One region of the Clostridium zhoujianii genome, then DNA from elsewhere that is predicted to be linked to it. Evidence: riboswitches for the same ligand, from Rfam matches in the RefSeq annotation. Region 1 holds a riboswitch; each other region holds the start of a gene.

Region 1 (4,363 bases):
ATGCTGTGGTGCCAGGAGTTGCATTAGCACAAGGATTTGGAAGAATAGGATGCTTACTAGCAGGTTGCTGTTATGGGTTAGAGACTACCTCACCTTTGGGAATAAAATTCCCAGTTGATTCATTAGCACCATCAGGAGTCTATCTTCATCCAACACAGATATATTCTTCAGTATTTGATTTTGCTTTAGCTGGATTTCTATTATGGTATTCTAAAAAAGCAAGAACTAATGGAAAGATAATGTCTATGTATGTTATTTTATATAGCATAGGAAGGTTTTTAGTGGAGTTTTTGAGGAATGATCCAAGAGGAAATGTTGGTATTTTATCAACTTCACAATTTATAGCTATTTTCACATTAATACTAGGAATAGCTATATATAATATTCAAAAGTTAAAAGGGAGAGATAGTAGCGTTGAAGAAAACTAAATTCTTAATAATATGTTTATTAATAATAATATCAGCTTCTTTTATGGGATGCAGTGTAGTAGACAAGGGTATGGTAAAGCTTGGATTCAGAAACGATGACTTTGAATATATTAATGAAAACAAGGTTGATAAGATTATTATACAAAGTTCAAGAGATGCAGGTTTTAGATTTGTTGTCACAGATAATAGCGCAATAACAGATATATATAATATTCTATCAAAGGGAAAAATCAAAGATAAGAAAACATCATTAGATCCAGATTATATATTTGAAATACATATAGGTGATGATGTAAAGTCTTATAAATATTCAGTAAGTGTAGATGAAAGAGGCGTGGGCAATTTTTATGATGATGAAAAATCCTATGAAATCTCTAAGAATTTAGATGAAACAATAATACAAAATCTTTCATTTATAAGAAAACCAAGGGATTTTGAAAAGGTATATTATAATACAATTTTAAAAGTTCTAGAGAAGAAAGAAAGTGAACTTACAGGTAGTGAACATAAGGTTGGAGTAGATATAACAGGGGATGTGGATTGTTTAAAGTATATGTTTTCTATTGACCTAAAGAAGTTTGAGAAGAACTTAGAAAAGACGGTTCCTAATGCTAAGTTAATACAAAATAATATGGATGAATTTGATACTGTTATAACAGTAAAAAATAAAGGATATAACAGTAAGGTGTTTAAAACAACAATAACTGTTGATGATAAGAAAGATAAAATATATGAAACCTATTATATAGAGGCAAATTATGAGTATAAGGATTGGACTATAACAGTTAGCGAACCAAATACTAAGCCTGAAAATTGGTAGGAAACAAAAGGAGGAATAGTGATGAGTAATTGTGATAGCTGCCCAAGTAAAAGCTCTTGTAGCTCAAAGGGTGCAACAACATGTACAGTTAAGGTTTTACCTAAGTATGGTAATGTGAAAAATGTTATAGGAGTTGTAAGTGGAAAGGGTGGAGTTGGTAAATCAACTATCACTGGCGTTATAGCTACTATGTTAAGAAAAAAGGGATATAAGGTAGGGGTTCTTGATGCAGATATTACAGGGCCATCTATGCCTAGATTCTTTGGTATAAATAAGCAAAGGTCAAAAATGACTACAATTGATGAAAATTCAGTGAAATTTGAACCAGTAGAAACTAATAGTGGGATTAAGGTTATGTCACTTAATTTAATAACTCAAGTAGAGGATCAACCAGTTATTTGGAGAGGTCCTGTTATAACAGGAGTATTGAATCAAATGTATGTAGACACAAATTGGGGTGAGTTAGACTATCTTCTAATAGACATGCCACCAGGTACAGGAGATATTGCATTAACAGTAATGCAAGATTTCCCTATAAGAGAATTAGTAATAGTATCTACACCACAAGATATGGTTTCGATGATAGTTAAGAAGGTCGTAATAATGGCTCAAAAAATCGGAATTAACATAAAGGGTGTAGTTGAAAATATGTCTTACATAATGTGTACAGGATGCGATAAGAAGTTAAATGTATTTAGTAAAAAATCTGCAGAAGAACATGCAGAATATTTAGGTATTCCTTTAATAGGCGAACTACCTATTGATTTAGAATTTACTGAAGCTTTAGAAGAAGGTCGCGCTGAGGAGTATGTAATGGATAATCCACTATACTCTCTAATATTTGAAGGATTATATTAGTAATAGTAAATAATTTAGTTCTTATTGGGCAAAATACAGATGTAAAGTCCTATAGGAAGGAGAAATTAATATGAAAGCAGTTGTAGATCAAGAAACTTGTATAGGTTGTGGCTTATGTCCATCTATATGTGAAGATGTATTTCAAATTAATGATGATGGAAAGGCACATGCAGTAGTTGATGAAGTGCCTGGAAGTTGTGAAGACGCAGCTAAAGATGCGGAATCAAGTTGCCCTGTAAGCGCAATAAGTTGCGAGTAAAAGAAAATAAAAAAGTTACCTCAATTATAGAGGTAACTTTTTTTCTTACTATGAGTTTGATGCCATAGTAGTATCATCTCTTTTTAGTAATCTATTAATAGGTAATATAGCAATTATAACAAGGCATATTATTGCATCAGCACCTACCATAGGAGCATTTACAACTAGAGAATATAAGGAAGGTCCCATTCCAAATTCGGCGCCATATGAGCCAAAGAAGACCACTCCAGATATAAAGTGACATACAAATTTAGCAAGGAAAGCTAAACCAGTACCAAGTAACTTATGGTTTTTAAAATACCCAGCTAGTCCAATTGCTAACGATGGTAGTGGATAATCAAATAAAATTTGAACTGGGTGAACAAAGTAAGGATCCATAAATAGATTTAATAATCCATATAGAAATCCAGTAAGGAACCCAACCTCTGGTCCATATATAAATGCAATTAAAAGTAATGGAACCATTCCACCTAAAGTAACACTACCACCCATAGGAAATTGATATATTCTTAATATTTGTAGTACACAAGCTAAGGCTAGAGCAATACCGATTCTACTGATCATTTTTGCATCAAGCTTAACCTTCTTGAATTTTAATAATGCAAAAACTATAATAGCAAGTCCTACCAGAGCAAATATTGATGTTGGGTTACCAAAGATAGTACTTGCTTTTTCTGAAAAGTTGCTAAAATAGCTAGCAAATCTATCTGACCAATCTTGAAAAATGTTCATAAAAAATACCTCCTAGAAACTCTGCTAGAAGGTATGTAAAGCCTATGATGATAAGATAACAATTATAATTGCTTTCCTACGCTGGTCTTAACCAGATCAGGTTATAAGGGTTAATGAATAATCATTTCTCAGCCTTAAGGCACCCCTAGCAGGTAATATTTAATTCTAAAATCATTCTATTACTTACCTTAAAAAAAGTCAATAAGCTTATCATTCCCTAGAGTGCTGTTTGGGCGAATAGTATTAGTTAAGGTAATGTTATCGCTAGAAAATTGTACATTATCTCCAGTGTTTGCATTACCTATTTGAATTATAGGTAATGTTACTATACTTCCATCTTCTAATGCAATAAAACCATCCATATTATTTTTATCAATAAGTATACCCTTCATTTTAAAAATCCTCCTAATAATATTAGGATGGCTTTAAAGAAAAAAAGATATACTTAAAAGTATATCTTAGTATATGTCCTTATAGATAATTTTAAAAACCTTCAAGGATTCCTCAATTTTAGGCTTTAATAATAGTTTTTTATTAAGATATTCAAGTCTTCCTTTTTCGGTAAGTTTATAAATCTTTTTAAACTTCTTCTTAGGATCATCCCATTCACCAGTAATAAATTCTTGCTTTTCTAATTTCTTCAAAAGAGGATAAATACCGCCAGTACTTGGAATCCATAGGCCACCAGTTCTCTCTCCGATTTTATTGGAAAGATCATTACCATTAGAAGGACTCAAGCTTAATAAATGAAGAACATATATAGGAAGAAGACCTTTAGTAAAAACTTGACCTACGGCCTCATTTTCTTTTTGAACCTTTTTTAGTTGATTTACTTTTTGTTTATATTCTTCGTATAGACGTTTTTCTTCAGCTTTAATATCCTCGGGACTCATAAAGCTAAGGTCACTCATTAATTACTCAACCTCTTGAAGAACAAAGCCAACTAATCCAGGACCAGTATGAACACCAAGAGCCGGACCTATAGATCCAGTAAAGATTTTATTTATATTGCTATGATTTTTTACTGATTCATATAAGGCGTTACATTCTTTTAAAGCATCTCCATGAAGAACCCATAGATTACATTTACCTTTTTCTAGATAAGTATTTAGGATCTCTCGAATTTTGTTTATAGATTGATTTCTTCCTCTCACTTTAGAATAAGTATGATAAACACCATCATCTCCAACGTGAATGATAGGTTTTAAACTAAGGATTTCTCCAATAGTACCAGCAACTTTACCTATTCTACCACCTTTTTTTAGA
Region 2 (4,363 bases), on a different contig from region 1:
GCTAAATGCTTTCCTAATACCTTTTGATCTTTGATTGTTAAAAAAGGACTTATTTTAATAATTGGTATATCCTTGTCCCTATGTATACTCTCATTTAATTTTAGTGTTGTTACAACAACATCTACATCTTCTAAATTGTAATCTACAAATTCTGCATAATATAATATTTCTTTAATTTCAACATTATATAATTCACTTATTTGCTTTGATACTATTGCTGATGTTCCATAACCCCCTCCGCAAACAAGTAAAACCTTTTTCTTTTCTATTTCTTCTACTCTATTTCTTTCTAATGAAGCAAGAAAATGTAGTGTTATTAAAGCAACTTCAGAATTTGGTATATCTTTATTAACTATATCCTCAAGTGGCCTCAATAGAGACTTAATAAGGTTAAATAATTCTGGATAGGGTTCAATTACATCCATATAAATATCATTTTCCATGGTTATATTGTTTTTTAATCTGTTTATGGCTGGTTTAATATGATTTAAAAGACCATTAATTAATATCTCATCAGACTGAATATTAACACCTGAATAATTAGACACTTCCTTAATCATTTGTTTAGCTAGTAATACAACATCTACCCAATTTTCTAGAATATCTACATTGTAATTATGATTTAAAATTCCTAGTAGATAATCTATTAAATATAATCTTTCTTTTTGTGAATACATTATATTCAATATCATTTCTATATTATCTAGATATCTATTGATACTTAAGTAATACTCGCTATTTTTCAAAAATTCCTCATTATCTACTTTATCTATGAACTTTCCTTGATTTATCCTTAGATAAGAGACCATAGTGTAAATCCATATCTCATCATAATAATTTTGTTCCTTATTATTTGTTTCTTCTAACAACTTCCTTATAGCTTTCTTCACTTTATTTTTATCTACATCTATAAAGGATTCTGTAAAGTAATCATCTAATAAGTTTTCATCAAGATTATTATCATCTCTTAAATAAAATTTCATCATATTTTTTGAATAGGTTTTCATAATGTAGCTACGAATAAATTGTTCATCTTCACAAACACAATTTTGAATTATTTTAATTCCAAGATCCTGAAGTTCCTCTGTAATAACATTCATATCATTTCTAATAGAGGTTCTGCTTACATCTAAATTCTTTGATGTTGCTGATAAGTTAATTTTCCCCTCAATTAGAAGTTTAGCTTTTATAAGATCTATTCTTTCTTCCTTAGAATGTTTATTTAACTTATAGAATTCTTCAATCTTTTGATTACCTATTAATGATTTGTGAAATGCTAATTTACCTTTAGATTTTTTTTCTATTAGAGGCAACTTATTTATTCTAAGCAAAAAATTAATTGTATCTAAGTCATATCTAATTACTCTATCTGTTATATTCAATTTTTCTGAAATCTCCTTAATGGAGGTTTGGTTGTTCTTCTTTAAGAACTCTAGTACTTTTAATAATCGACTATTAACATACATCTCTATCACCTGATTTCATTTTACTTTTAAACTAATTATAAAACAATTATCAATAATCGCAACAAAACCTGTCGAAAACTTTCATGTTAAAGAATTGTAATAATTTATGTCGAAATCTTACATCTTATGTTTCTTTAATAAAACAAAACCGAGTTTACTAAAAGGATACTTTAATATACTCCTCTTAACATAAACTCGGTTAATAACTTATTATTATTTTGTCACTTTGCTACTTTTATACAGTTCATAGAAATGATTAGTTGGTCCTACACCTTTTCCAAGTTCAAATCCATGCTCAATAGCTATTGTAATATATCTTTTTCCTTCATTAACAGCATCTTCTATATCCATACCTTTTGCTAAATTAGCAGCTATAGCTGATGATAGTGTACATCCTGTCCCATGTGTATGCTTTGTATCTATTCTTTCTTGTTTTAAATAAATAAAATTTTTCCCATCATATAATAAATCAGTTGCATCATCTTCCAAATGTCCACCCTTTACTAATACGTACTTTGGTCCAAGCTCCTTTAACTTGATTGCTGCTTCTTTCATTTCTTCTAGATTGCTAATTTTTATTCCCAAAATCTCCTCTGCCTCTGGTAAATTAGGTGTTATTAGTGTTGATATTTGGAATAATTCTTCTATTAATGTTTCCTTAGCATCATCTGATAAAAGTTTAAATCCACTTTTAGAAATCATAACTGGATCAACAACAACTGGTGGCAATTTTTCAACTGACCTTAAAGATTTTCCTATAGCCTTTATTGATTCTATTTTTGAAACCATACCTACTTTTATTGCATCAACCTTAATATCATCAAAAATGGCTTTAATTTGACCGCTTATTATCTCTGGGTTTACGTCCTGTATTCCAAATACCCCCATTGTATTTTGTACAGTAATTGCTGTTACGACGCTCATAGCAAATACTCCATTTGCAGACATAGACTTTATATCTGCTTGAATTCCAGCTCCTCCTGAACAATCTGAACCTGCTATAGTTAATGCTGTTTTCATATCTATCTACCTCCTCTTAATAGTAATGTTTTTCTTATTGATGGTACCTTAAGTAATATATAGGCTATTATAGCCCCTCCAATACAACTAATAGAAAATGGTACTATATAAACAAATAATGCTACCTCTTTTCCTAAAACTAACTTAGCAATTGGATAAGCTACTAATGCCCCTAATAATCCAGTGCCTATAATCTCACCTAATACTGCTATCTCTATTTTCTTGAACTTCTGATAGGCTAGTCCAGCTAATAATGCTCCTATCATACTTCCTGGAAATGCTAATAAACTTCCTGTTCCTAAAATATTTCTTAGAAAAGATGATACAAATGCATTTCCTACAGCATAAATGGGACCTAATACTACTGCTGCAACTACATTAACAAAATGCTGCACTGGTGACATCTTAGCCCCAAATATAGGAATAGAAAAGGTTCCAAATATCGTTGCTATTGCAATAAGGATTCCACTTATTGCAAGCTTATAAGATATATCTTTTTTATTCATATATATTCCCCCTTTTAAAAACAAAAAAGTGTAGCCTAGGGCTACACTAATAAATTTTAATTTATTACTTCCCTACGGTGGTCCTAACCACATCAGGTTCAAGAGTTTAGGAATTCAACTATTCCATTCTCAGCTAGAAACACTAGCACCCCTAGTAAATTTATACAATTTTCTATTTTATTCTACCACTTTTATTCTTCTCCGTAAACCTTCTTCTTTAATTCAAGACCAGCTTTAGTTACAGCAACTCCTCCTAAGGCTGTTTCTCTTAATGATGCTGGAAGACTCTTCCCAACCTTATACATTGCTGATAAAGCATCGTCAAATGGTATTTTAGAATCAACACCAGCCATAACTAAATCAGCTGTACATAAAGCACTTATTGCCCCTGAAGCATTTCTCTTAGCACATGGTATTTCAACTAATCCTGCTACTGGATCACATACTAATCCTAGAATATTTTTAAATACTATTGCCGCTGCATCTAAACTCATTTTAGGTGTTCCACCCATCATCTCAACTACTGCTGCTGCTCCCATAGCTGCTGCTGAACCACATTCTGCTTGGCATCCACCTTCTGCCCCTGACATTGTTGCATTCATTCCTATTATCATACCTACTGCCGATGATGCGAATAATCCTTGGATTAATTCATCCTCGCTCTTTTTAAGCTTAGCTCCTGCTGAAAGTATTACTGCTGGTAATATCCCACAAGATCCTGCCGTAGGACACGCTACTATTTTACCCATAGCTGCATTTACTTCTGATGATGATAATGCCATTGCCATTGCTAAAACTGTTGTTTCTCCTGTTAAAAATTCGCCCTTCTCTATATACTTTTGCAGCTTATATGCGTCACCGCCTATAAGACCACTTACAGAATAAACTTCCTTTTCCATTCCACCCTTTGCCGATTCCATCATTACATGTAAGTTATGCCTCATTTTTTTGAAAAGATCTTCCCTACTTATTTCTCTCTTTTCCATCTCATGCCTTATTGCATATTCACTTAGAGAAATATTTTCTTCATCACAAATCTTTAAAAGTTCTTCACCACTTCTTGCAATATTCATTTTATTCTTCCTCCGTAACTGGATTTATACTAATTACTCTACTTATTGATTCTATATTTTTTATTTGATCTACTATTGATTCTGTAATTTTATTATCCACTTCAAATACCATTGTAGCACCCTTACCTTTTTGCTTTCTAAATACCTTCATAAATGCTATATTAATTCCCTCAAAGTAAAGAGTTGAGGTTACCTTTGATACTGCCCCTGGAATATCTTGATGTGAAATAATTAATGTAGGGTATTCACCAGTAAATTCAACCTTATTTCCATTTACCTCGTTGATCTGTATACTTCC
Region 3 (4,363 bases), on a different contig from region 1:
AGTACAAGTAGATTGGAATGGAAATATTGTTTGGAAATTTGAAGAAAAAGAATATATTCATGATGATGGAGAGGAATCGAGATGGATGGCAAGACAACATCATGACTTTCAAAGGGAAGGAAATAGCGTTGGTTACTATGCACCGGGATCAGAGCCACTAGTTGATAGAGGGAATACACTTATACTTTGTCATGAAAATATTAAGAATAATAATATAAGTGAAAAGTTACTATTAGATGATAAGATAATCGAAGTAACATGGGAAGGGGAAATTATTTGGGAATGGAATATTAATGAGCACTTTGAAGAGTTAGGGTTTAATGAGACTGCTAAAAATGTAATTTGTAGGGATCCTAATATAAGGCCAGTAGGTGGGGGGATGGGGGACTGGATGCATATAAACTCCATTTCTTTATTAGGTCCTAATAAATGGTATGATGATGGTGATGAGAGATTTAACCCTAATAATATTATTTGGAGCAGTAGGGAATCGAATATTTTTGCAATTATTGATAAAAGTAGTGGGAAAATTGTTTGGAAGGTTGGGCCATACTATGATGAAAATGAAACCTTAAAAAAACTAGGGTGGATTATTGGTCAACACCATGTGCATATGATACCAAAGGGATTACCGGGAGAAGGGAATATACTAATCTTTGATAATGGGGGATGGGCCGGGTATGGAAGTACTAATCCTGTGTCACTAACTGGCAGACAAAATGCCCATAGGGACTATTCTAGAGTATTAGAAATTAATCCAGTAACATTAGAGATTGTATGGCAATATACTCCAAAGGAAGCTGGGTTAGTTGAGCCCCTAGATTCAAGTAGATTTTATAGTCCTTTTGTAAGTAGTGCACAAAGACTTGCCAATGGTAATACACTAATAACTGAAGGATCAGATGGACGGGTATTTGAAATTACATCTGACCATGAGATAGTATGGGAATATATAAATCCGTACAAAGAAGTAGAAAATAACGTTCCAAGTATGAACATGATATATAGGGCTTATAGGGTTCCCTATGAATGGGTACCACAATTAGAAAAACAAATTGAGGTAGAAATTAAAAAGGTGGATTTAAAAAACTATAGAATAGAGGGGGCAGAACCTATAGGGGCAAAAGAAATAACAGAAGTTATTGGAGTTAAAGGATATAATAATAGTAGTGCATTTTGCGTTATATCAAATACAGAAGGAAAATAGGATAATGTAAAAGTAAATAGGGAACCCCAGCATAAGTGGTGCTGGGGTCTTTTATTTAAAGCATATTATAATGAGATAAGGCATGATGTATTCCATCATCCTCAAGATTCTTAGTAATAAAGGAAACTAGATTAAATAGAATGGGATTACTATTACCCATTGCAATACTATGATTAACATACTCAAGCATAGATAAATCATTAGTGCTATCACCTATAGCATAAGTATTTTCATAAGGAATATTTAAATGATTTATTATATACTTAATTCCTGATGCTTTAGAGTATCCACTAGGCACTAATTCATAAAAATCATCAGCTCTTTTTATAAAATCGAATATATTTTTATACTTTTCATAAAATCCATTAAAGTTACTATCTTCATTTAAGAAAATAACTAGCTTGTCAATATCTAAGTTATCTTCATACCAGGTAGTACCTTTATAGAAGCCTTCATTTTTATGTATATCTATAATTCTTAGAATTTCTTTATGTTTTATATTTTCAAGGTTATCAAAATAAACACCATTTCTACCTTCCAATACTCCATCTAAATTATACTCTTGCATTGCTTGTCCTAATTCCTTTGATAATTCTTTACCAAGAGATTTGTAAAGAAGAACTTCATTATTATATTCAATGTAAGTACCACAACCACAAATTAATCCATCAAAACCTATCTCTCTATGAGTATTAGTTATTTCTGATACTGGCCTACCTGTATTAATAAAGGCTAGGTGACCATTTTCCCTTATCTTTTTAATTGCCTCTTTAGTGCTTTCTGGAATGATATGATTTTCTTCACTTACTAAGGTGCCATCAATATCAAAAAATACAATATTTTTATTCATTAGTAACTTAACTACATCAACATGTAGTATCTCCTCTCTTTGATTTATAACTTTATTATAGTGAAAAAGCTCATATATTTCAAAAAAATCATAAGGAAGAGGTAAAAGAGACATTGTAAAGGCGAAGATGGATATTAACCAAATTATATTAATTTAGAGTAGTCCTTCTAATATTTAAGTATTAGTGATATAATTATTTTGGATATTATAGGTTGTAAAGTTATAATATTCTGATATTTTGTAAAAATAAAATAGCTAGGGGAGCCATGTGCTGAGAGGATAACCGACCCTTATACCTGAACTAGATAATGCTAGCGTAGGAAAGCTTATTATAGAATTATAATATTAATATATTTTAATCTTGAATTATATAAGCTATGCCTATAGGTATAGCTTTTTTATTATGTAAATTAAGAATATGTATAAGTAGGAGGAGAAAATATGTTATTTACAGAAAAATTATTTAAAGGAAGTAAGGATATATGGATGGGGTATTTAGAACATCCATTTATTAAGGAGATTGGTGAAGGTACTTTAGATAAGGATAAGTTTAAAAATTATCTTATACAAGACTATCTATATCTTAAAGAATATACAAAAGTATACTGTATGGGGGTTATAAAAAGCAACAAAATATATGATATGAAAATGTTTTATGAAGGAGCAGATGGTATTATTAATGATGAAAGTGCAAATCATATTTCTTATCTAAAGGGATTTGGAGAAAATATTATTGATATAGAGAATTATGATTATCATAAAGCAAATGAAAGCTATACAAGCTATATGAAGAGTGTAGCATTAACAGGTTCAATTGAAGAAATAGTTGCAGTATTATTACCTTGTACCTGGAGTTATAATTTTATAGGGAAATATCTTAAAGATAATTATAGTGGATCAATTGAAGGTAATTTTTATGGAAGTTGGATAGATGTTTATAGTGGTGAAGACTATACAAATTTCACAAAAATATGGATAGACTACACTAATAAGTTATGTGAGAATTTAAATGAAGATGATAAGGAGAAATTAATAAAAATCTTTAGGAATGCAAGTATATATGAGATGGATTTTTGGAATATGGCATATTCCTTGGGAGATAAATAAGATGTTTAATACTTTTCTATTATTTATTTCTATAATTCCATTCCTAATTTACTTTAATAAGATGAGAAAGCTTAAATTAACTACAAAAGAGATGGTAGTAGTGGCATTGTTTAGTGCCATTAGCTATATGTTATCATTGATACCTGTAATAAAGTATCCTCAAGATGGAGGAATTAATATGTTCTCCATGTTACCACTTTTATTAGTATCAATCTTATATTCAAGAAAGGTAGGGGTTACTGCTGGACTTATTACAGGATTGTTAAGCTTATTAATGGGAGGATACATAGTTCATCCAGCACAATTAATACTTGATTATTTACTTCCAGAGATGGCATTAGGTTTAAGCGATATATTTGGAAAAGATAGTAAAAAGAATATTGTAATAGGTAGCTTAGTAGCGGTACTTATAAGTACTCTATTACACTTTATATCTGGAATAGTCTTCTTTGGACAATTTGCTCCAGAGGGGATGAATCCTGTAGTTTATTCATTTATATATAATTTCTCTGGAGGTGGACTAGAAGGTGTGCTTTCAGTAGGGATAATATATATGTTGCCAATTGCAAGATTAAAGAAAGCTTTAAATTAATAAAAACTATATTAAACTAAGAAATATTCACCTAGGTAGTATGCTAACCTAGGTGCTTTTTTATTATTAATACAGGTGTAGAAATTACAGATGAAATTCACATGTCCTTCATTAGAAATACAATTTACTTTGCTAATATTAATGAAAGTAAAAATATAAGTAAAGGAATGTGATAAAAATGAACTTTATAATACGAGGAATACTGACATTAAAGGAAAAGAAAGGTAGAACGGTAATTTTACTTGGAATTATGTTTACAGTTTGTGTAGTAATACTAGCATCTTTTGGAATACAGTCAGGGGCACAAGCAGCCGCAGTACTAGCTAGAGAAAAACTTGGAGCAGTTGTTACTGTATCTCAAAATATGGAGAAAATGATGCAAAAACAAAGAGATAGTAATGAACAGGGCAGTAGTACTGCTGGAGAAAGAAAAAGGCTTACTATGGAGAAAAAAGATGTACCTTTAGAATATGTAGATTTACTAAAAGAAAATGATCACGTAACAGGATATTACTTAAGTAAAAGTGCTGGTGCAAACTTAACAGAACTTTTACCCGTTGGCAAAGAGAAAGAAGCGGAAACAACAACTACGGAAAATAAGATTGCG

The links. Region 1 has a riboswitch for thiamine pyrophosphate ahead of thiT (energy-coupled thiamine transporter ThiT). Riboswitches for the same ligand answer to the same signal wherever they lie in the genome.
Region 2: it holds a riboswitch for thiamine pyrophosphate, as region 1 does, so the genes downstream of both, thiW (energy coupling factor transporter S component ThiW) here and thiT (energy-coupled thiamine transporter ThiT) in region 1, are expected to answer to the same signal.
Region 3: it holds a riboswitch for thiamine pyrophosphate, as region 1 does, so the genes downstream of both, tenA (thiaminase II) here and thiT (energy-coupled thiamine transporter ThiT) in region 1, are expected to answer to the same signal.

What each region holds. Positions count from the first base shown of each region.
Region 1 covers NZ_JBPUTF010000004.1:121,582-125,944, forward strand. Annotated here, with positions in the region: gene ACSYT2_RS16485 (prolipoprotein diacylglyceryl transferase) at 1-428, shown strand, start outside; gene ACSYT2_RS16490 (YhfM domain-containing protein) at 415-1,248, shown strand; gene ACSYT2_RS16495 (P-loop NTPase) at 1,270-2,106, shown strand; gene ACSYT2_RS16500 (ferredoxin) at 2,177-2,365, shown strand; gene thiT (energy-coupled thiamine transporter ThiT) at 2,414-3,097, opposite strand; TPP riboswitch at 3,154-3,254, opposite strand; gene ACSYT2_RS16510 (hypothetical protein) at 3,286-3,489, opposite strand; gene ACSYT2_RS16515 (PadR family transcriptional regulator) at 3,556-4,008, opposite strand; gene ACSYT2_RS16520 (DegV family protein) at 4,012-4,363, opposite strand, start outside.
Region 2 covers NZ_JBPUTF010000002.1:142,354-146,716, forward strand. Annotated here, with positions in the region: gene ACSYT2_RS14250 (BglG family transcription antiterminator) at 1-1,466, opposite strand, end outside; gene thiD (bifunctional hydroxymethylpyrimidine kinase/phosphomethylpyrimidine kinase) at 1,680-2,486, opposite strand; gene thiW (energy coupling factor transporter S component ThiW) at 2,489-2,992, opposite strand; TPP riboswitch at 3,045-3,155, opposite strand; gene sdaAA (L-serine ammonia-lyase, iron-sulfur-dependent, subunit alpha) at 3,184-4,065, opposite strand; gene sdaAB (L-serine ammonia-lyase, iron-sulfur-dependent subunit beta) at 4,067-4,363, opposite strand, start outside.
Region 3 covers NZ_JBPUTF010000001.1:1,001,293-1,005,655, forward strand. Annotated here, with positions in the region: gene ACSYT2_RS04740 (aryl-sulfate sulfotransferase) at 1-1,207, shown strand, start outside; gene ACSYT2_RS04745 (HAD family hydrolase) at 1,263-2,057, opposite strand; TPP riboswitch at 2,305-2,397, shown strand; gene tenA (thiaminase II) at 2,499-3,164, shown strand; gene thiT (energy-coupled thiamine transporter ThiT) at 3,166-3,756, shown strand; gene ACSYT2_RS04760 (ABC transporter permease) at 3,935-4,363, shown strand, end outside.